4 regions of the Erwinia sp. E_sp_B01_1 genome follow, and region 1 is predicted to be linked to each of the others. Evidence: predicted binding sites of a transcription regulator. Region 1 holds the regulator's gene; each other region holds the start of a gene.
The links. Region 1 encodes Fur, which represses iron uptake genes when iron is present. Its sites were predicted from a motif close to ATAATAATGAGAACNACTATCAA; they were not measured.
Positions count from the first base shown of each region.

Region 1 (5,767 bases):
ATTCAACGTGCCGGTACTCTGGGAATGCTACAACCGGATTATTGGCTGGCAGCCGTTACCCGCAGGGTCACAACCCATATTATTTATCCGTGGCGAACTTTCTCCTTATCTCGCCGATGAGTACCGTGACGCGCTGCTTGCCCAGTTCCCTCAGGCCCGTGCCCATGTGGTAACCGGTGCCGGTCACTGGGTTCATGCTGAAAAACCTGATGCTGTTTTGCGCGCAATTCGACGTTTTTTTGCGCTGTAAAAACAAATGTTTCCTGAGATGGCTAAAACGTTGTCGTCATGACTTTCACTGGGGTATGATGGCGCGCTTTAAATTTGTCGCAGCACGAATTTCAGCCGACATCAGGCCTGAACCATCGAACTCCAGCCTTTCAGTATCACGATTCTATGGCAAAAGAAAACACGGACCGCACCACGATCGATCTGTTCGCAGATGACCGTCGCCCGGGACGACCTAAAACTAATCCGCTTACGCGTGATGAGCAGTTGCGTATCAACAAACGTAACCAGCTCAAGCGCGATAAAGTGCGGGGACTGAAACGCGTTGAGCTGAAAATGAACAGCGACGCAGTGGATGCCCTGAATGAACTCGCTGAGCAGCGTAATATGAGCCGCAGTGAGTTAATAGAAGAAATGGTTATGGCGCAGCTGGCCGACCAGAAGCGCTAAACAGCATCAGCTTACCGGCTGTCCGGCATCTGCCGGTGAAGCACAAAGCGACAAAAGCGGGCGGATTACTCATTTATCCCCCTGGAGCTGTCTGCTATCATTGCCGGTATCTGTAGTGAGCAGCCTTTACCCCATCATTGAGATTCAAGAGGTTAGTAAGTCATGGCAATCGTAGGCATTTTCTTTGGCAGCGATACGGGCAATACAGAAAACATTGCAAAAATGATCCAGAAGCAGCTCGGTAAAGAGGTTGCTGAAGTTCAGGATATCGCTAAAAGCAGCAAAGAAGACCTTGAAGCCTTTGATATTCTGCTGCTCGGTATCCCAACCTGGTATTATGGTGAGGCCCAGTGCGACTGGGATGATTTCTTCCCGACGCTGGAAGAAATTGATTTCAATGGCAAACTGGTAGCCCTGTTTGGCTGTGGCGATCAGGAAGATTACGCAGAATACTTCTGCGACGCGATGGGCACCATCCGCGACATCATCGAGCCTAAGGGTGCGGTTATCGTGGGTCACTGGCCAACAGAAGGTTATCATTTCGAAGCCTCTAAAGGGCTGGCGGATGATACCCATTTCCTTGGCCTGGCCATTGATGAAGATCGCCAGCCAGAACTGACCAGCGAACGTACCGAAAAGTGGGTCAAACAAATTTTTGATGAGCTCCAGCTGCAAGAAATCATTGAAGCTTAAGGAGTGCGGCCTGTTGTGGGACATATCTCACATCAGGCCAGTGATTTTTCCTATAGAAGTAATAGGCACATTTTTGTAACTTTCATCTGCAAAACTGTAGAATATCGCCATCGGTCACCCCGCTTTCTCAATGTCTTCGCCCTGCTGGCGATGACAGAGCGAAATGTTCACCCAGCGCTTGCTCTTCCGGACGTAACGACTTTCATCATTACCTCCCTCAACAGTGACGCATCGCCGGTAGTATTCATTTCGAAGTATCAGATCTATAATGAGACGTTTAGCTTTTCGCGTCGACCGATGTTCATGGCTTTTCAGCCACACAGTGACTAGCAAAGTAACAGGACAATATCCGCATGACTGACAATAACACCGCATTAAAGAAGGCCGGCCTGAAAGTCACGCTTCCCCGACTGAAAATTCTGGAAGTGCTTCAGGAACCTGAGGGCCATCATGTCAGTGCGGAAGACTTGTACAAGCGCCTGATAGATATGGGCGAAGAAATTGGTCTGGCGACGGTTTACCGCGTTCTGAACCAGTTTGATGATGCGGGGATCGTTACCCGTCATAATTTTGAAGGCGGCAAGTCCGTTTTTGAACTGACTCAGCAGCATCACCACGATCACCTCATTTGCCTGGACTGCGGTAAAGTGATCGAGTTCAGCGATGAATCTATCGAAACTCGCCAGCGTGACATCGCTACGCGTCACGGTATTAAGCTCAGTAACCACAGTCTGTACCTTTACGGTCACTGTACCACTGGCGATTGCCGCGAAGACGATACCCTGCACGACAAGTAATCTGCACTAACAGTAAAAACCGGTGAACTTCACCGGTTTTTTTTTGCCCTTCTTAAAGCTTCTCTACCCTGCTGAAGCGTTCGCCGGCTTTATTCACCGTGCGCAACCACACTTTGCCTTCCACCTGTGGCTGATGCCCGGCCTCATAAAGCTGCCAGGTTTTCCCTTCATCCAGACTGTACTGCACAGCCAGGCCCGGTAATGCCGTATTGACCTGTAACTTACCCTTGACGATTTTACCGCCCGGTAAAGGTAAGCGATAAGCTATGCCAGCCTTGTCCAGCTTCGCCAGTTCACGCTGGCCCAGCAGATTGGCAAATCGCTGCCAGTCCTGGCGCTGAGCGTCCTGATCCACAAAGTGAGTTTTACCACCGATATACTCTTTCCCTGCTTTGTAATCCTGCTCCCAGTCAGCCCGATGCCAGGCTCGTTCCGCAACGGAAAGGACGCGAGGGAAAATCATATATTCCATCTGCTGGTCGGTACGAACCGTTTCGCTCCACAACTGAGCGGAAAGCCCGGTGGCTCCAGGCCAGGCTTTGTCCGATTTTGCACTGAAATTTTTGCCATCGCGATCGACCGAGGTCTCGGCATTTTGCGGCAGGTTATCCGGTGCGAAGCCGAAAACTTTACGTTCATCACTGAAGCGGGTGCCCCAGTAATAGCCACGCTCAAGAGGATTAACCTCATACGGGAAGTCCATATAGAGATAATCAGGATTTGAAACAATCACTTCGTAGCCTTTGTTTGCCCAGTCATTGGCCGAGTCAAATCCTCCCCAATAGAGGGTATCCCAGAAGTTCACCGCAACCTTTTCGGTGGCAAAAGCGTTAGCATCCCTGGCATCTTTCAGCCCATCCTGCCATGCCTGCATCTTGCCGATGCCATGCGCGTTAACCTGCTGACTGACTTTCACCGCAAAATAGCTCGGCAGGTGGCCAAGATCGGCCACTTTCCCCTCTTTAATCATCTTCTGACAAACCTGGGATTTCGCCCACGGCTGATCTTCCTTGCTCATGTCCAGCAACCCGGTGCCGGCAACCGGTTTTTTGATGTCAGAGTAACCCGCGCCAAATCGGATATTTTTCGCTTCATCTCCGCCGAAATGCCAGGTCTGAAGCGGCTGCCCGGCCGCCTGGTGCATAGCCTGAATCTCACTGATGATTTTATCGGTAAAGCGTAATGAAGAGGTCAGGCAGGGATTCAGATAGCTGGTGCGATTGTAGAGCTGAACCGAAGTGGTGTTTGAGTTATCGGTGGGATCGACAAGCCTGTAGGCCGTGGCTTGCTGGGTTTGACCTGCTTTCATCAGGCGATCGTAGCGTGCCTCCATTGAGACCACGGCAGCCCGGGCATGGGCAGGCATATCGATTTCGGGAATAACCTGAATGCCGCGCGCATCTGCATATTTCACGATGTCGATATAATCCTGGCGGCTGAAGTGGCCGCTACCATTGTTATCGCTCTGCGGGCCCGATCCAAGTTGCGGCAGCAGGCAACGCTTTTCACTGAGGTCATGGCAACGTTTAGATCCCACGTCAGTTAATTCAGGCAGGCCTGGAATTTCAATACGCCAGGCTTCATCATCGCTGAGATGAAAATGGAACACGTTGATTTTCCAGCCAGCCAGCTGATCCAGCATGCGGATCACCGCCTCTTTGCTGTGAAAGTTGCGTGCAACGTCAAGATAGACGCCGCGATACGGGAAACGCGGGGCATCAGTCGCTTTCAAGGTAGCGATTTGCAGGCTTCCATCAGCCGGGATCAGTGAGAGTATGGACTGCAAGCCGTAAAATACCCCGCTCTGGTCATACCCTGTGATTTCCGCTCTTTCTTTGCTGATTGTCAGCGTGTATCCCCCCGCAACAGCAAGACTTTCCGCCTGTGCCTTTTCTATGCGGGTGGAGATTTCATAACCCGCCGGTTGTTCTTTTAAGCCGAGTTGGGCAAAACGTTGCTGAACGGCTTTAGCTTTGCCAGCCGACAAGCTGTCCAGCTTCAGAACCACCCCGCCAGAGAGATCCACATCATCGGCAAAGACTTCAACTTTCATGGGGGTAGGGAGTATTTGCCCACGCAGTGCAGAGGAATTGAGCCGGGTAATATCGCTGTTCTTATCGAAACGGCTGTCGGCATTCATCAGCACATTTTGATCGTCCGCCGTCCGTTTCCACTGTTTACCGAAAGGTTCGACAAAGGTGGTGAGATCCTCAGTATCCGTACTGACAATAATCTTTGGCGTGGCTTCGCCGGAGGTCACATACCAGCGCGGCATCACATCAGTAATAAACAGCTGCCAGTATTCGTTGATGATGGGGATATCAATTGATTCACCTGCCGCGATGCCCTGGAATTTTTCAGTGGGTTCGAGGCGGGTGAGATCCCCGACGATATGTACGATTCGAAACTGTTCGCTGTCGACTTTCAGAGTGGCATGAACGTTTGACATATAAATAGCCCAGTCTTTGCTGTTAAAGGCCGGACCTGGGTTGGTTAAAGTAATAGTTGCACGGTTGCAGGAGGCCCAGTCAGCGCCCAGTGCGGCACAATCTACCCCGTTCTGTGCCGCCTGGTTATCGGTCACCCGATACTTCACACCAAACTGACTGACCTGATCAACTACCTGCTGATCGGCAAGCGCTGCCCCGCTATCCAAAGCTGAGGCCAACGCGATCGTAATAAGAGTGGCTTTGAACTTGTTCATCCTTTTTCCTTATCCTTTAGTCCTGTGCTTGCTCAGAAGAGAGTGAAAGGGGCAATCACGATAAACTTCACGTCTTTTTCATCCTGGAAGATATTGCCGTAACCACCGCTGTAGCTCGGCAGGTCGCTGTGGTTATCAAAGCGGGTGTAATGGAGTTTGAAAGAGGTGCCTTTGGCTATCCCCTGCTGCACCGTGTAAAGCAGGTCCATGTTCCAGGCTGACTCTTTAAGGCGGCGGTTCTGGTCCCAGGCTGAATGGTTAGCAGGACGGGCATCCCAGCCATAAGCGTAAGAAGTCCCTATCGCCCATCCCGGCAGGTTCCAGTTTTTAAGGTCATAGAGGATCCCGGCGAACAGCGCTTTTTCGCCATTAGCATTGAAATCAGATCGGGAATCCCACCACACATCAAGCCGGCCATTGGAAGTGGCATAACCCGGCGTCATGCGCTGTAAAAAAAAGCCCTGATTCCCGTCGGCTTTCACCCAGGTCCCTTCCAGCCGTAAATCGAACGGCCCGGCGGTATAACCCAGCGTGACTGCCTGTAGCCAGGCTAACCCGTCGTAGACATCATTGATGTTTGCCGCGCCACCCGACTCTTTGTCTTTGGCCCCGTAAAACTGCCAGCTGGTCTGGAGTTTGTTCGCTGCGATCGGGAAGCCATAAGAGACTTTGGTAAAATACTGATCCATGTAACTGGCAGCCTGACCAAACGCTGCCTCCAGTATCAGATCATTTTTAAAATCGTATTTCATGCCAACAGAATGCAGCCAGCTAATATCGGTCTGGCCGTCGGCTTTACGGAAGTGATAAGTATTCTGATACCAGGGAGCCTTATAAACATCGCTCCACATCCAGGAGAGTGACAAGGCGCCAGCATCAGCAAAATCATATTTCA
Region 1 is NZ_CP142208.1:1,401,993-1,407,759, reverse strand. It holds gene ybfF (esterase) at 1-250, shown strand, start outside; gene ybfE (LexA regulated protein) at 397-678, shown strand; gene fldA (flavodoxin FldA) at 841-1,371, shown strand; gene fur (ferric iron uptake transcriptional regulator) at 1,725-2,168, shown strand; gene VRC33_RS06890 (beta-N-acetylhexosaminidase) at 2,221-4,872, opposite strand; gene VRC33_RS06885 (OprD family outer membrane porin) at 4,905-5,767, opposite strand, start outside.

Region 2 (5,767 bases), 2.1 Mb from region 1:
CGGCTTTACGCGCATCGTCAATGCTGGCCTGCCAGACGCCAAGACCAATCTGCGGCATCATGTTGCCGTCGTGGAGTTTAATTACGGGTTGATCTGCCATGTTGTCTCCTTTGCAGCGGATGAACCGGCGCCTCTGCGCCGGTTAGTGATGTTAAGTCTAGCTGAGAAAAACGTGCGTCCCGATAAATCTTGTCAGGATCGCCAGGTTTTACACATCCTTTCATTCTGTCCGTGGCGGGAAGGGGACTCAATACACATTTCTGCCACATTATTGCCTGATCCTCCAAACGTCTGGAGAATAAGTAAGGATTCCCGCATGATGCTACCGGGAATCTTCTGAAGGTAAGAATTGTCTATGGACCGCAACACGCTTTGTACTCAGCTGGCCAGGCAGGTCGTCCACCTGGTCACCTCCGGGGCCTCGCCTCTGGCTTCCCTGCCCGATGTTCGCCTGATCTACGCAGATAAACCCAGCGGCCGGACACCGGTACTTTACTCCTCCGGCATCGTTATTCTCTTTCAGGGGCGGAAAACCGGCTATCTGGGCAATAATGTTTTTCATTATGACGCCACAGAGTACCTGATGCTGACCGTGCCGTTGTCGGTGGAGTGTGAAACCTTCGCCACATCTGAAGCGCCGCTGGCAGGGATATTGCTGAATGTGGACCCGGTGAAATTGCAGGATCTGCTGATCGATATTGGTGACGATGACAGCTTCCATCCCGAACCTCAGACCCGGGGTATTCACTCCTCGCCACTAACGGAAGAGATGCTGTGTGCCGCTGAGCGTCTGCTGGATGTGCTGGCCAGCCCCAGGGATGCCCGCGTGCTGGGGCCACAGATTGTCCGGGAGATCCTTTATCATGTGCTGATGGGGCCTTGCGGTGGTGCCTTGCTGGCGCTGGTCAGCCGCCAGACGCAATTCAGTCAGATTGCCCGTGCGTTGCGACGTATTGAGCACCATTACACCGATAACCTGAGCGTCGATCTGCTGGCTGCAGAAGTGAATATGAGCGTCTCCGCCTTCCACCATAACTTTAAAGCGGTCACCAGCACCTCCCCTTTGCAGTACCTGAAAAGTTATCGCCTGCATCAGGCCCGGATGCTGATGCTGCACGAAGGGCTGAAGGCCAGCGCTGCGGCCATGCGGGTAGGTTATGAAAGTGCGTCCCAGTTCTCACGCGAATTTAAACGCTACTTCGGGGTGACGCCAGGTGAAGAGGCGATGCGAATGCGGCAGGCTGAATAAGAGAAAAGGCCGGAGAGTCCAGTGCAGGCTCAGGGAGGCTGTGCCTCTTACAAAGAGGCAAAAAGCGCCGTCCGTGGCAGCTCAGTACGGGCCGTCCAGGGCCCGTGATGCTTTGTTCAAGGCACAGGCTCCCCTCGCTTCGGGCCTGGTCAGCCGTCTGGAGCCGGAGAGTCTAAGATGATTTTTTGCGGCGGATTACCAGCATGATACTGCCCAGCAGCCCGGCACAGAGCAGGACCAGCGGCAGGATCATCAGAATGGCCATCACCTGATCTTCATGACGCTTGATAAACGGCACCTGGCTGATGGCATAACCCAGTGAGATCAGAATCCCCACCCATAACAGGCCACTCAGCCAGTTGAACAGCTGGAAACGTCCATTTTTTAAACCTGAAATACCGGCCATTGTTGGCAGAATAGTGCGGACAAATGCCAGAAAACGCCCTACCAGTAACGCCATTAAACCGTGCCGGTGAAACAGGTTCCAGGCGCGCTGGTGATACTGTGCGGGTAAGTGCATCAGCCAGCTTTTCACCATTTTGGTGTTTCCCAACCACCGGCCCTGCAGATAGCTCATCCAGCATCCCAGGCTGGCTGCCAGCGTAAGGATCGCCATCGTCGGGATAAACTCCATTACCCCTTTGGCAATCATCGCCCCCGCCAGTAACAGCAGGCTGTCGCCGGGGAGGAAAGAGGCGGGCAGCAGGCCGTTTTCCAGCAAAAGGGTGGTAAACATAATGCCGTAGACAATCCAAATCACATCCGGATTGGCCAGCGCGGCAAAATCCTGATGCCACAGCGCCTGAACAATCTCATGGAGAACACCCATTTCATTTCCTGTTTACTGCATGAAGTGATCAATTGTACCTGCAAACAGCCCAACATACCTTGATCGCATCCGCGGCCAGGGTGCCGTTGAGCTTTTGTTGAGTATTCCGGGCCTCAGGCACCCAGACGGTCAAAGCCGGCCGCCAGATCCTCAATCAGATCCTCAACATTTTCCAGACCAATATGGACCCGCACTAACGTTCCGGTGAAATCCACGCCGGTTGCCGGACGAATGGCTGCCAGCTCTTCCGGCTGATTAGCCAGGATCAGCGACTCGAAGCCGCCCCAGGAGTAGGCCATGCTGAAGTGGGCAAAGTGGTCGAGATAATCAGCCAGTTGCTTATCGCTCAGACGCGCCTTCAGCACAAAGGAGAAGAGGCCGCTGCTGCCGGTGAAATCCCGCTGCCAGAACTCGTGCCCTTTGCACTGCGGCAAGGCGGGATGATTAACGACGGCAACTTCAGGACGCTCCGCCAGCCAGTGGGCGATTTTGATGCTGCTCTCCTCATGCTGGCGCAAACGCACTGCCAGCGTTCTCAGCCCACGGCTTGCCATATAAGCGGTATCCGCATCGACCATCTGCCCCATCAGATAGGAGTTTTCACGGAGCTGTGCCCAGCAGCGCGCATTGGCGACGGCGGTGCCAATCATCGCATCCGAGTGGCCAATCAGATATTTAGTGCCCGCCTGAATAGAGATATCAATATCAAAATCCAGCGCCCGGAAGAGGATCCCTGCGGCCCAGGTATTATCAATCATGATAATCGCTTCGGGCGCTTTACCGCGCACGGCAGCAACGATCGCCGGGATATCCTGAACTTCCATAGTGATGGAAGCCGGTGATTCCAGGAACACCACTTTGGTATTCGGCTGCACCTGTTCAGCAATCTCTGCGCCCAGACAGTGATCAAACCAGGTGGTGGAGACGTTCATTTTGCTGAGAATTTTGGTGCAGAAGTCCTGCGTAGGTTCGTAAACCGACCCGGCCATCAGTACGTTATCACCGGCGGAGACAAATGACAGGATCGCATTTGCCACGGCTGCCGCACCGCAAGGGTAGAGCACGCAACCTGCGCCGCCTTCCAGCTCCGTCATCGCTTCCTGCAACGAGAAATGGGTCAGCGTGCCACGACGACCATAAAATAGTTCGCCATCGGCCCGGCCTGCCGTGCAGCGTTTCTTTTCAGCCACGCTGTCAAAAACCAGTGAGGAGGCGCGTTGAATCACGCTGTTAACCGATCCCAGGGTGTAACGTTTGCTGCGTCCGGCCGCTATCAGCGCCGTTTCAATTTTTTTACTTGTCATCAGAGTGCTCTGTTTGCAAATGTCTGGTCTTTGTTAACGTTAACACGTCAAACGCCAGGGTGAAATTCAGCAAACAACAGAGTGAGAAAGATTCAGCTAAAAGGTGGCTGAGATGAGGTAAATCAGCAAAGTGTGCAAAAAATGTCACCCGTAAAGTAAATAGTAATGATAACCACTATCAATTCACCTCTGATTTGGTACGATACGCACTGGCTTTTTTTACCCGTTAATGACGTTGGAGACACAGCGTGGCGAATGATTTGATGCAGACGGATCTTTCTGTCTGGGGCATGTACCAGCATGCGGACATAGTGGTGAAAGTGGTTATGATCGGTTTGCTGCTGGCATCGGTCGTGACCTGGGCGATTTTCTTCAGCAAGAGTATTGAACTGAGCTCGGCCAAACGCCGCCTCAAACGTGAACAGCAGGCACTGTCTGGCGCACGCTCTCTGAAAGAGGCAGCGGAGACCTGCACTTCCTTCCAGGATAAAAGTCTGACCACTTACCTGCTGAAAGAAGCGGAAGATGAGCTGGCGCTCTCTCAGGGGTCTGACGACAATGACGGCATTAAAGAGCGTACCGCTTTCCGTCTTGAACGCCGCGTGGCTTTCTTCAGCCGTCATGCCGGTCGTGGCAATGGTTTCCTGGCGACCATCGGCGCGATTGCCCCGTTCGTCGGACTGTTCGGCACGGTCTGGGGCATCATGAACAGCTTCATCGGGATTGCCCAGACGCAGACCACCAATCTGGCCGTGGTGGCACCGGGCATTGCTGAAGCCCTGCTGGCAACCGCTATTGGCCTGGTTGCCGCTATTCCTGCCGTGGTGATCTACAACGTCTTTGCCCGCATGATTGGTAATTACAAAGCCTCAATGGGCGATGTGGCGGCCCAGATTATGCTGCTGCAAAGCCGCGATCTGGATCTGGCCGCCAGTGGTGCAACGCACCGCGCTGCACCGGCTCAGAAACTGCGGGTAGGATAAGCACCATGGCTATGCGATTGAATGAAGATCTCGAAAGCAACGGCGAAATGCACGAAATCAACGTCACGCCGTTTATTGACGTGATGCTGGTGCTGCTGATTATCTTTATGGTCGCCGCGCCGCTGGCTACCGTTGACGTACGCGTTAACCTCCCTGCTTCCACCAGCGCGCCTCAACCGCGCCCGGAAAAACCGGTCTACCTCTCTATCAAGGCGGACAAACAGCTGTTTATTGGCAACAATGCAGTGACGCCGGAAAGCCTGCTGGATGCGCTGAATGGCCAGACAGAAGGCAATAAAGAGACCACCATTTTCTTCCAGGCGGATAAGTCTGTGGATTATGAAACGCTGATGGGCGTAATGGATAAATTACGTCAGGCGGGTTATCTGAAGATTGGTCTGATGGGAATGGAAAGCGCCGGGAAGTAACGCGGCGGTGAAAAAAAGGGGCTGACGTGCAAACGTCAGCCCCTTTTTTATTACATCTGCGCTGCCGGTTCAGCGCTCTGTTTCGCCTGATACTGACCAATCAGACGCTTGATTATCATTGTGCCGATCAGGCCGCAGACCGCGGCGAAGGTCAGCCAGATACCGGGCATCGCTTTATCGCCAGTGGCATGGATCAGGTAGCTTGAGATCGCCGGTGTAAATCCGCCGAACAGAGCGGTTGCCAGACTGTAAGCCAGTGAGAAGCCGGTAGCGCGGACTTCGGCAGGCATCACTTCGGCAAGGTAAACCACCATCGCCCCGTTGTAGCTGGCATACAGGAATGAGAGCCAGAGTTCGGCTTCCAGCAGATGAGAGAAGGTAGGGGAGCCTACCAGCCAGTGCAGCACCGGCCACGCGGTGGCAATCATCAACAGGGTAAAAAGAATCAGCAGCGGGCGACGGCCAAAGCGGTCAGAGACCGCGCCCATCACCGGCAGCCAAATCAGGTTGGAAATCCCGACGCACAGCGTGACGAAAAAGCTCTCTTTATCGCTCATCATCAGTACGGTTTTACCAAAGGTGGGGGTAAAGGCGGTGATCATATAAAACATCACGGTAGTGGTAACCACCATCAGCATTCCGGCCAGCACCAGCGCCCAGTTGCTGGCAACGGAGCGGACAATCTGCTTCATTGAAGGATGCACTTTGCGCTGGCTGAACGCTTCAGTCTCTTCCAGCATGCTACGGATCCAGAACAGGAACGGCACAATCATACAGCCGATCACAAACGGGATACGCCAGCCCCATTCGGTCACCTGCTCTTTAGCCAGCAGGTGATTCAGCCCCAGCCCCAACAGGGCCGCGAAAATTACCGCTACCTGCTGGCTACCAGACTGCCAGCTGACAAAAAAACCTTTACGGTTTTTGGGGGCGATCTCCGCGAGATAGACCGACACGCCCCCCAGTTCCACGCC
Region 2 is NZ_CP142208.1:4,092,527-4,098,293, reverse strand. It holds gene dkgA (2,5-didehydrogluconate reductase DkgA) at 1-100, opposite strand, end outside; gene VRC33_RS19100 (AraC family transcriptional regulator) at 356-1,249, shown strand; gene VRC33_RS19095 (DedA family protein) at 1,422-2,078, opposite strand; gene metC (cystathionine beta-lyase) at 2,192-3,382, opposite strand; gene exbB (tol-pal system-associated acyl-CoA thioesterase) at 3,631-4,365, shown strand; gene exbD (TonB system transport protein ExbD) at 4,371-4,793, shown strand; partial or broken gene VRC33_RS19075 (MFS transporter) at 4,844-5,767, opposite strand, start outside.
Region 2: a site for Fur is predicted at 3,542-3,564, ahead of exbB (tol-pal system-associated acyl-CoA thioesterase). Genes of this name have one in related genera too.

Region 3 (5,767 bases), 2.1 Mb from region 1:
GCACTGTTACACATTGATGGCGGACATCAGGGACGTCACGTCTTACTCGATTTTCTGCTCTATTCTCCGACCGTCATACAGGGCGGATTCATTGTCTTTGATGACTATCGGGATCATCAGTATTCCCCGGAAGTTGGCCCGGCTGTGGATCTGCTACGCGCGGGCGGCTATTTCTCTGCCTATGACGTAATTGGCAGCATTCCTGGTTTTGAAAACAGCTATTTACTACAAAAGAAATAATCCTGCCACAGCGGGTGGCTTGCCCGCTGTCACCCTTCTGTCATCTACCCTGGCAGGCACTGCCTTAACGTCTTCAGTTTTATAAGGAACGGCAATGCGCCCTCGTTATTCCCTGCTGGCCGCAGCCCAGGGCGCTTATCCAGATGGGCACACCAACACCGCCTGTACCGGTGCTCTGCTGCTGGATGAGAGACTGCCTTAAAGCCCTCTTTTCGGACCTGACCTCAGTACAATTGATAAATATAAATTGTCGATTATCGTGGTACAGTACTTTCATCTTCCCTGGCTAAGAGTGCAGCATGATGTCGCTCAACGTGTCACTTCACCGTTATCAACCCCGTTTTCAGCAGGCCGTTCTGGCGTTGATTTTGCCCATTCAGACGCAGGAATTTGGCATTGCCATTACCGCCGAACAGCAGCCGGATCTTAACGAAATTGAGCAGTATTATCAGCGCGGAACAGGCGATTTCTGGCTGGCGCTGGCCGGGGATCGGGTTGTGGGATCTATCGGTCTGAAGGATATCGGTCTGCAACAGGCTGCACTGCGAAAGATGTTTGTGGCCAGCGACTATCGCGGCAAACAGCATGGCGTAGCGAATGCGCTGTTAAATACGCTGCTTGGCCATGCCAGCCAGCGTAAGCTGAAGGATATCTGGCTGGGCACCACCGACAAATTTATCGCCGCACACCGATTTTACGAGAAAAACGGTTTTCGTGACGTCAGTGTAAACGCTCTGCCTTCTGCGTTTCCGCTGATGCAGGTCGACACTAAATTCTATCGTTTGTCGCTGCCGAAGTAGGACGCTGGAGTCTGCAAAGGGTGATCGGCGGCGCTGACAGGCAGTAATGAGAAAGGAGCCCTGAAGGCTCCTTTTTAACGGTCTGTGAGCAAGTGACGCTCTTCGCCAGGGGCGATTAAGACTGAGGATTGCTGGTGCTGCTCATTTTCATCAGGTCTTTATCGACGAAGAACATACCCTGTCCACCGGTACCCACCAGCGCCAGTTTATCCAGCACTGATTTGAACAGTTTCTCTTCTTCATGCTGCTCGGAAACGTACCATTGCAGGAAGTTAAAGGTCGAATAGTCCTGGGTAGTCATGGCTGCATGAGCCAGCTCGTTGATTTTACTGGTGATCAGCTTTTCGTGCTCGTAAGCCTGTTCCAGCACTTCATTCAGCGAGTTAAAGGTAACCGGCGGGGCCGCAATGGAACCCAGAACCGGCATGGCTCCGGTGTCACTGAGGTAGTTGAACAGACGCTGCATGTGCTGCATCTCTTCTGCTGAGTGCTCACGCATAAACGCTGCAGCGCCCTCAAAGCCTTTATCAGCACACCAGGCACTCATTTGCAGATAAAGATTGGCAGAAAAGAACTCAAGATTTAATTGATCGTTCAGTTTGGCGGTCATATCAGCAGTCAGCATAGTGGCTCCATTAGGTAATATTTTTTTCAGCGTTAATGGTGGGCATTATGCACGTCTGTTGTTGAAATAAAAACCATTTAATGGCTTTTTTATCCCCCGACGTTATCTGCATAACACTCTGATAGTTAAGTGATAATTATTTACGTTGTAATATTAACTATTCCGCTAAATAAATGGTTTTGATAACCATTACCATTGTTATTTGATACCGCGATTTCCTGCATCTTTCTTTTAAAAACGGGAATTGATTCTGTCTGATAAAGAAAAAATTTATCTCAAAGGCCGTGAGGGCCGGGGCGCGCTTAACGATTTTCCCCCCGTAGCCAGCAAAGTGCTCAGGCCAGAGAAGGGGCTGACCATTCTGCTCAGGGGACCGTTCCACGCCACCCGGTGAGCCAGGCGGCGAGCGTATCATTAAGGCATCGACCATACGCTCTTCGCATCGCGGCCTGAAGGCCCTCACGCGAAGCTTAAAAGCTCGCCGGGAATCTGCCTCAACGACTGTATATCCGCAGACAAACGATCCGTTAAAAAATGAAGACTCAGAGAATTAACGTCGAAAGGTTTTTCCGGCATTCTTTGACGGGGAGGAGGGGAGATGTTCAGAAAATCAGTTCTCCGCTTAAAAAAACGAGAGCAGAAAAATCTGAAAAAAATAACGTTTTTTATAAGTTAAAACTGAAAAGTTTGTTTTTTATTAGCCTGGTAAGTAAATATTACTAAATGCGGAAGTTAACAGAATGAATTTATTGAGAATAAAAAAATAAAAATATTTAAATCTTATGTTCGAACTCAATGAGGGTTTTCATCTCTATCCCCAATCCTCTCGCCAGGATAGCGATAACTTCCAAAGTCGGGTTGCGCAAACCTCGTTCAATTCCAGAAACATAGGTGCGATCCAAGCCGCATTTTAATGCAAAAGCTTCTTGCGACAAGCCTGCCTGCAGTCTGAGTTGTTTTACTCTTTTTCCAAAAAGAATTTTAATGGTGTTTAGTTTTTCCATCTGCTCAGCATTGCGCTTTGTAGTCTTTTAGTCCACGGACTATTAGTCACAATTGAAAAATATCGTGGTATCATTGTGACTCATCGTCTACAAGTGAGACTTTTATCCGCAACGCTGAGAAGAACTATGAATCGAGTGGATTGGCACCCCGCAGATATTATCGCGGCATTAAAGAAAAAAGGAACAACCTTATCGGCTTTATCCCGCGATTCCGGGCTGGCCTCTTCAACCTTATCCAACGCTTTACGCCGTCCCTGGCCTAAAGGAGAGCAGTTGATAGCGGCTGCCCTGGATGAGACACCAGAACAGATTTGGCCTACGCGATACAAATCAAAAAAATAGTCCTTCTCGCGTTGATTCACCTCCGGCTGCGGGCTTTTTGCGCCTGACGGGCGCTTTTATGCCGCCTGTTTACGGCTCATCCACCGCACCACCATGCTGCCCAAACCTGCCGCGGTCAGCAGCATAACCACGCCTTGCCAGCCCGCTTTTTCAAGGATCAGGCTGCCAAGTGCCGAACCTGTCGCCATGCCGATAAAGACACCGGTAAACATCAGCGCGTTAAGACGGCTGCGGGCGGCTGGTTCCAGGCTAAAGATGATGGACTGATGCGAGACCAGCGTTGACTGGACGCCAAAATCAAAGCCGATGGCCGAAACCACAATCAACGCCAGCTGCCACGGCGCCGGTAACAACGGCAGCAGAAACATCGCCGCAAAAGAGAGAGTAGCCAGAGAGGTGCCGATGCGTGTCACCAGTTCGGGACCACGACGATCTGCAAGCGTTCCGGCCAGCGGTGCTGCCAGTGCGCCTGCGGCACCCGCCAGACCAAACATCCCGGCGGTGGCGCTTCCCAGGTGATAAACGTCATGTAACATCACCGCCAGCGTGGACCAGAAGGCACTGAAGCCTACAGAGAGCAGAGCCTGGGCCAGCGTGGCTCTGCGCAGCGGTTTATAAGCGGTCCAGAGATGACGCATCGACGCCAGCAAGGCGGGATAACTCAGGGGAGTGCTGGCAGGAATCGCAGGAAGGCTGCGCCAGATCACCAGAGTAATAGTGACAACCATCACTGCGGCAGCGACGAACATACTGCGCCAGCCAAAATACTCGGCCACAAAACCACTCAATACCCTGGAAAGCAGAATGCCCAACAGCAGACCGGTCATCACAGTGCCAACCGTCTTGCCCCGTTGTGCCGCAGGCGAGAGCGTCGCGGCAGCCGGAACGATATCCTGGGCCATGGTAGCCGCAATGCCTACCGCCAGACTGGCGACCATCAGCATGGTGATACTGCCGCTGAAGGCGCTGAGCAGTAAAGCTAACGTCAGCAGCAGGCCTTTCAGAATAATGATCTGGCGGCGATCATGGCGATCGCCCAGCGGAGCCAGCAATAAAATCCCCAGCGCGTAGCCAATCTGGGTCAGAGTGGGCACCAGCCCAACAAGACCGACGCCGGCATGTAACTCATTGACCAGAATCCCGAGCATAGGCTGGCTGTAATAAATAGAGGCTACGGCGAATCCGGCTCCGGTAGCGAGCATCAGCACAGTGCTGCCGCTGACCTTTTGCTCTGAAGTAGGGACTGACTCTGTAAGGGACATAGGGTTTACCTGTTGTGCGATGATGATCACATTTTTACCCTATTCAGCGCTTCAGGGTAGCCCCCCGGCCAGTAGAACTGTTATACGTTGTACGTATGAATGAATCCTCTCTGTCAGGCATTGATCGCATAGAGTTAATGCAAACTTTTGTACGGATAGTCGAAGCGGGCAGTTTGTCTGCGGCGGCTGTGCGTCTCAACACCACCCAGCCTACCGTCAGCCGACGGCTGCAATCCCTTGAGCGTCTGCTGGGCGTAAAGCTGCTGCAACGCACCACCCACATCATGAAGCTGACGGAAGACGGTGAACGCTGTTTCACTCATGCCAGGGCGCTGGTGGAGAGATGGCAGGCGATCGAGGACGATCTGCGGGGATCGGCAGAGGAACCTAAAGGCACGCTGCGGGTGCTGGTCCCGCACGCTTTTGGGCAGGATCAGATGATTGCGCCCCTGCAGGAATACCTGCGTAACTATCCCAAAATGACCGTGGAATGGATGCTCAGCGACCGGCGTCCGGAATTTATTGCAGAGGGAATAGACTGTGCTGTTCACGTGGGGGCGATGACGGATCCTTCCGTGGTTGCGGTGCTGGTGGCAGAAGTTCCACGCATCCTGATCGCCTCGCCCGCCCTGTTAAAAGACCGCCCGGTAGCAGAACATCCAGCCGCGCTGGCCGATTTTCCCTGGGTTGCCCTGAGCACTTTTTATCGTCAGGAAGTGGTGCTGAATAACGGGCAGGGGGAAACGCAGCGCATTGATATTCGTCCACAGTTGCTGACCGACAGCCTCTATGCGCTGCGCCATTCTGTGCTGGCAGGCATGGGCATCGGGATTGCCTCGTCATGGGTGGTAAAAGAGGACATTGAACAGGGAAGATTACGGCACCTCTGCCCGGCGTGGCATGCAGCGCCCCTCCCCGTCTATCTGGTTTATCCTTATGCACGCTTCTATCCGGCCAAACTGCGAACCTTTCTGGCACTGATGCGCGAAGTGCTGCCCGTGCTTGGGGGCACACAGGCACCGCGGGGATAAAACAGGATTATGTATTGCTCAGCCAGCACCAGCGCTGCTTTTCACTGCTGAAAAGGCGGAAATAGCGCTGGAGACTGTCATGAGACATTGCGCTGATAACTTCGGGCGTCAAAACCGGCAGAGCAAGCTGCTGATAACCCCAGTGCTCAAGACATTGTCCGGGGTTTTCTGGCCTGAGGGGGGCAAAGCGTTGATGAGGTCCGCGCGCTTTTCTTCGAGCCAGAGGCTTGAAATTTCCCGCATAAAATCAGCCATATTTGCTATAAAATCCAGGATATGGTGCGAAAGCTGGCTTAAATTCAACGTCGGTGATTGCAGGGCAAAAAGGATCCCCGCTTCCCCGGCTGAAAAATGAAAGCGGCAACTCACCACGTAACCGATGTTCAGTTCAACACGCAATCGCTGAAAAAAACGCGGCTCAAACAGCGCGGCCAGTAGCTGCCATGCTGCCAGGCACCCGGCG
Region 3 is NZ_CP142208.1:4,060,286-4,066,052, reverse strand. It holds gene VRC33_RS18955 (CmcI family methyltransferase) at 1-240, shown strand, start outside; gene VRC33_RS18950 (GNAT family N-acetyltransferase) at 540-1,040, shown strand; gene ftnA (non-heme ferritin) at 1,156-1,665, opposite strand; gene VRC33_RS18940 (helix-turn-helix transcriptional regulator) at 2,439-2,669, opposite strand; gene VRC33_RS18935 (helix-turn-helix transcriptional regulator) at 2,796-3,011, shown strand; gene VRC33_RS18930 (MFS transporter) at 3,068-4,273, opposite strand; gene VRC33_RS18925 (LysR family transcriptional regulator) at 4,369-5,304, shown strand; gene pqqF (pyrroloquinoline quinone biosynthesis protein PqqF) at 5,413-5,767, opposite strand, start outside.
Region 3: a site for Fur is predicted at 1,845-1,867, ahead of ftnA (non-heme ferritin). Genes of this name have one in related genera too.

Region 4 (5,767 bases), 760 kb from region 1:
GCCATGTTGTGTTCCGCATGTTCATCACCTGGCATAGTCATACCCGGCATTGCATGTGCGGCGTGTTCATCACCGGGCACAGAATGCGCAGCATGGTCATCACCCGGCATAGTCATACCCGGCATTGAATGTGCGGCATGCTCATCATGGGGCATGTTATGCCCGGCATGCTCACTTTCCGGTGCGACATCGCCTTGTTCAGAAGGTCTGGCCTGCTGATCTTCTGGCCGCTTCAGCGCGGTATTCACTGAGGGTGTCATCCAGCCAAAATGGGCGCGCATTGCCGAGATATTATCGCCTGCCCAGCGGGACCAGGTCAGACCGGTGGCAGAGAAGAAAATCAGCCCCACCAGCAGGATAATACCCAGGGTGCTGTGCCAGTATCGATGGCGTAGCAGGCTCTGCCCACGTGAACGGCTGCCCTTTTTAATGCGGCCGGGCGCACGGCTGGTGGCCCATAACAGCAGGCCACCCAGCGAAGCCACCCATAGCCAACTAGCCGCCAGTTCGCTGTAGTTTCTCCCCACATCGCCCAAAAGCAGATTCTGATGCAGATAATCCAGCCAGGTGCGCAGTGGCAATACCCCGCTGGTGCCATAGACGTTCAGCATCCCGCGAACCTCCGCCGTATGAGGATCGATAAATACAGCGGTAGTGGCGGTAGTGCCCGGCGTGGAAAACATCACCCGCGTGGTTTCTCCTGGCGTCGGGGCCGGGCGCAGTGCAGTAATTTTCGCTTCCGGCCCGATAAATTTCTCCGCTACCCGGATTTGTTCCGCCAGGGTTTTTTCCTCTCCCTGGCTGTCGGTATAGAGCTGATGCGAATAGAGCGCACTTTCCAGTTGCGGGGTCAGCACATAGAGCGCGCCGGTCAGGGCCGCGACGAAGATAAAGGGGCCGATAAACAGGCCGATATAAAAGTGAAGCCGGCGCAGTAAGGGCAGAAGTGCGCTGCGGGATTTTTCGGCGCGTGCAGAGTGCGCCAGGATTTTCTCTGACATAGTTTTGTTCCATCCGCCTGTTGCCAGGCATGAGCAGGTGCCTGTCGCTTAACCGACAGGAATTTTTTTACAGCAGTTACTGGCTCAGCGGATGGGAGGTGCCCGGGGATTGAAATAACGGGGAATGAAACGTGCCGCCACCGGGCGGAAAAGCGGTAAGTCGGGCTGTTTTGCAGCCTGTAGCACGGACCAGAGAGGGGGCAGGTTATTCAGGTCGAGCGGCAGATGGGCCAGCAGCACGCAATAGCCACAGGCGCTGTCATCCATCATCGACATCGGATGGTGCTGCATCATACGCGCATGCCCGGCGGCAGACATCCCGGGCATCGACATGGACTGCTCATCAGCGGCATCTGCGGCATGCTTATCATGCATCGACATGGACTGCTCATCAGCGGCATCTGCGGCATGCTTATCATGCATCGACATGGGCTGTTCATCAGCGGCATTTGCGGCATGCTTATCAGCCATCATCATCACAGCGTGATCTTCTGAGTGGCCGCCATGCGACATTCCCGCCATGGGAAGCGCACCCTCTCTCACCAGTGATTTGGAAATCACCGGAGCAATAAACAGCATCAGAATGGCAAACATCCCCAACCAGGCCGCAAGGCGGTTGGGGGTGCGGTTCAGCACAATCAGTGACAAATGACTATCCCGGCTTAACTTTACCGCGGGAGTGTAGCAAAAAAGCAGGAATATTCTGAGGGAAAAATAGGGGCTGTCTGAAGATTCAGGCCGGAATTTCGCAGACGTCGACCCAGGTCGCCTCGGTTAATTGTGCCATTGTCTCAGGATCGATACGCACGGCACTGTTAACAGATCCTGCGGCGGGCAGCACCTCAGCGTAATGCCTCAATGAGATATCACAGAACACCTGCAAAGGGGTTTCCAGACCAAAGGGACAGACGCCGCCAACCGGATGTCCGGTCCAGTTTACCACTTCATCCGTGCTCAGCATGCGGGCTTTGGCCCCCAGAGTGGTTTTCAGTTTGCGGTTATCCAGCCGGGCATCGCCCCGGGTTACGATCAACACCACCCGATCTTTCACCTTCAGCGACAATGTCTTGGCTATCTGGCCGGGCTCCACATGATGGGCCCGCGCCGCTAAAGCGACCGTTGCTGTGCTCTCGGCCAGCTCAATAATGCCAATATCAGGGGCGCGCTCGGCAAAGAACTGACGTACAGACTCCAGACTCATGTTTATCTCCCTCAAAACGAAGCGAATAAACTTGCCACAGAGCAGGTCAGCTGTAAACGGGAGTGAGATGAAATCAGACAGGTTTTAGCGTGCAGTTGCCGCAACGCTGGACATCTGGCAGGCGATAGCGCTGACAGCATGTACGACGCTGCATTTCACCTTCGCGGGGCAGCATAGTGCGATAGAAAGGATTGTCTGAGCCATCAAGCAACGTGCGGGAGAAGAAAAAGGCCTGTTCAAGCTCCAGATGCAACGCTTTGCCCAGCAGGGGAGCCAGCTCGCCCAGGAACCACCAGACGGAGAAGCCGGTGTTGCTCCAGATCAGTTTGCTGTTGATTTCGCCATGCTGTTCGATGCCGCTAACCACCGGGATCAGATGCTGCTGGATCAGACGATCCATACGGCGACGGGGGCTAAGATAGCGGGCCTCTTCATCTTCACGGGTATCCAGCCAGAAAGTGGCCGGACGGCCTGTCTCATGAAAGGCGACGTGGCAATGGCGTGGGGAACAGTCTAAAGCCTGCTCTTCAAGCAGCAGAGCCATCATCATGGGCGGCAGGATGAGCCCGAAATACCACTGCGCCCACAACGAGTGCAGCGGCTTGTTTTCGCGCGGCATTTCAGGCTGCTCACGGTAGATAAAATCACCGTATTGCGTCATCAGCTCAGAAAACGTCCTGGGTTCAGACCAGCGGTCCAGCGTCATGCAACCGGCGGGCGCTTCTTCACCCAGTTTTACCGTTTCAAGGAAATAAGCACGTTGCTCGCTGAACCGGGCGTGCAGCGAAGCGCTAAGCGGCCGGTTGTTCTGCAAGAAGATCAGCGGATATGAACCATACTCAGATACCTGACGGGTAATTGCGGTCATGACGTTCCCAGGTTAAACCGTAGTGCAAAAACAAATGATAATCGTTCTTGATTCTATCTGAGCGGATTGGCACAAACAAGCCTCATTTTGTGTGATTTGTCAGCAGGGGGAGCAGCACTATTCATCAGTAGCAGCATTGCATTCAGGCCAGTCTTAGCTGGCCAGCAGCGAATACAAATGCGTTTTATTTTCGTTTTAAATTACTGACAGACGAAGTTGCAGATAAAATAACCGGGAAAAGATAATTAATTCGGTATTTGCGGAATAATTAATAACAGGTGGTTTTCTTTTGGCTTATGGAGGTCTTTCGGAGTACGTCAGCATAATAAGATTTTTTTTCATTCATGCTGGTAATGCAAAGAAAAGGTCTTTCGTACAATAAGGTTGATAAACCCCGGTAAAGACTGAGTTTGAATTAAGGGTTATTATTAATTTAGTAAATGTATTGGCCCGGAATACCGGGCCAGTCAGGTAATTACATTGCATCCGCAGGCTGGGTCAGGCTGGTTTTAGCGATCTGATCGTAAGAGAGAATGTTATTACGGCCACGATTTTTTGCCAGATATAACGCCCGGTCGGCGTTGGCCACAGCAGCGTCAAAATCATCTTCAAACAAGGGGGCAAACCCGGCGCTGATGGTGACATTCGTTGCCACAAGGTCATTAAAGCGATGCGGGATCTCAAGATTCAGCACGTACTGGCGGATACGTTCAGAAAGCTTCATGGCGATCGACTCATTGACATTGGTCAGCAGCACCAGAAATTCTTCTCCCCCATAGCGGGTGACGATATCGCGTGAGCGCACGGCATCACGAATCGCTACAGAGACGCGCGCCAGAGCCTGGTCACCCATGGCATGGCCATAATTATCGTTGTAGGCTTTGAAATTATCGATATCCAGCAGCAGCACATAATGGCTGCCCGCATGGTTCTCGAGCACGGTCTCCAGCCGGTTTTTCAGCCCGCGCCGGTTATAAAGCCCCGTCAGCGGGTCCAGCATGCTGAGATCGCTGTAGGTCTCTTTCTCTTCATACAGCTGATGCATCAGCCGGCGGGTAAACCTGTCCTGCCGGCGCTGCATAAGATGGTTAAGAGTGAAGCCAATCAGCGGCAGCGCCACAGTAAACAGAATGAGCAGCGTATTCTCACCGTGATCCAGCACCAGCACCGCAACAGAGGGAGGCGCAGTATGCAGGCAAAACGCCAGCAGATGATCGCCCAGGGCAATGGCACTGATAAAGAATATGCTAATCAGGCTGATAACTAAAAAACTGCCATCAAAATAAAACACTGACTCGAACTTAAGGACAATCTGCCACGTCCAGAGCAGGCCAGTTAATAGCGCGACGGTATTTAATATTGGGAATTTTCCGCTGGGTCTTAAAACCATCCAGATGACAATTACCGCGCTGGTAAAGGCGATGATTATGGTTGGGAGCAGGAACGAACAGGCTGCGATTTTCCCACTAATACTACTTAAGCTAAATAAAGACGTTGCTGTGTTTAAAAAAGAAAAAGCATCAGCGAAAGCCGGTGCTTGCTGTGAAGCAATTCATCGTAAGTTTGTAATTTCATTTTTATCTACTCGTGACTGCATTGAAATATTACCTGCCGTTAACCTGAAGTAGCGGGCTATTTCGTGCCTGGAATAGTTTATGTCTGTTATTATTTGGATTTACTTAATAGTTAACCAGGCCAATCTATCACTTAATATCGGGACTGTCATCAGCGAGCGTAAACATTCGACAGGAACAGCGCCAGCAATCAGCCAGAACAGATCAAATAATGCTGCAAAATGATAAATATTCTTATATGATATTGGTAATCATTATCATTTGAAAGGGTGTGGGTACGACGATGCTGACAGCAATGGTCACCGCATGTGGACTCTGGGGGGTAAGCTGGATGTTGGGAAAACGACTCGATAGCGCCTGGGGAGTGCTGCTTCCCTGTGCAGTAATGCCGTTAATCACGCTGATGAACCTTTCGTTTTCCCAGTGGCGGCTGGTCATGGTGATTGCCTTGCTGGCTACAGTAGCCATGCTTTATCACAAACGTCTGCGTCACTACCTGCTGCTGCCATCCTGTCTGGCACTGGCTGGCGGCATGGCGGCTATTTCAGTCAATTTCGGCACGCTTTAACAGCTAAACAGGGAAGTTCAGTAAGCTGAAATCGAAGCAGGGAAGTACGGTAGCGTGAAAGAGAAACAGGGAAGATCGGTAATCTGAGAGAGAAACACGGAGTTCAGTAACGTATTGAGTAATACAGGGAGAAGTAAATCAGAAAGTGCCGGGGAGTCATACGGGTCTTGCAGAGGGAAGTATTCAACATGGTGCGAAGAGAGGGACTTGAACCCTCACGTCCGTTAAGACACTAACACCTGAAGCTAGCGCGTCTACCAATTCCGCCACCTTCGCGTCCTGTTGAACTTTTTATTCATATCACCGCAAATGGTGCGAAGAGAGGGACTTGAACCCTCACGTCCGTTAAGACACTAACACCTGAAGCTAGCGCGTCTACCAATTCCGCCACCTTCGCGCAGATGCTGCGTAATATGAACAACGTGATTATGGTGCGAAGAGAGGGACTTGAACCCTCACGTCCGTTAAGACACTAACACCTGAAGCTAGCGCGTCTACCAATTCCGCCACCTTCGCATACCTTCAATACAGTTAAACTGTATTGCAACCACGGAG
Region 4 is NZ_CP142208.1:639,210-644,976, forward strand. It holds gene VRC33_RS03065 (PepSY domain-containing protein) at 1-1,001, opposite strand, end outside; gene VRC33_RS03070 (DUF2946 domain-containing protein) at 1,086-1,649, opposite strand; gene VRC33_RS03075 (YbaK/EbsC family protein) at 1,735-2,202, opposite strand; gene fhuF (siderophore-iron reductase FhuF) at 2,276-3,070, opposite strand; partial or broken gene VRC33_RS03085 (diguanylate cyclase) at 3,546-4,645, opposite strand; gene VRC33_RS03090 (hypothetical protein) at 4,726-4,869, shown strand; gene VRC33_RS03095 (DUF1435 domain-containing protein) at 4,928-5,212, shown strand; tRNA gene VRC33_RS03100 (tRNA-Leu) at 5,402-5,488, opposite strand; tRNA gene VRC33_RS03105 (tRNA-Leu) at 5,523-5,609, opposite strand; tRNA gene VRC33_RS03110 (tRNA-Leu) at 5,642-5,728, opposite strand.
Region 4: a site for Fur is predicted at 3,105-3,127, ahead of fhuF (siderophore-iron reductase FhuF). Genes of this name have one in related genera too.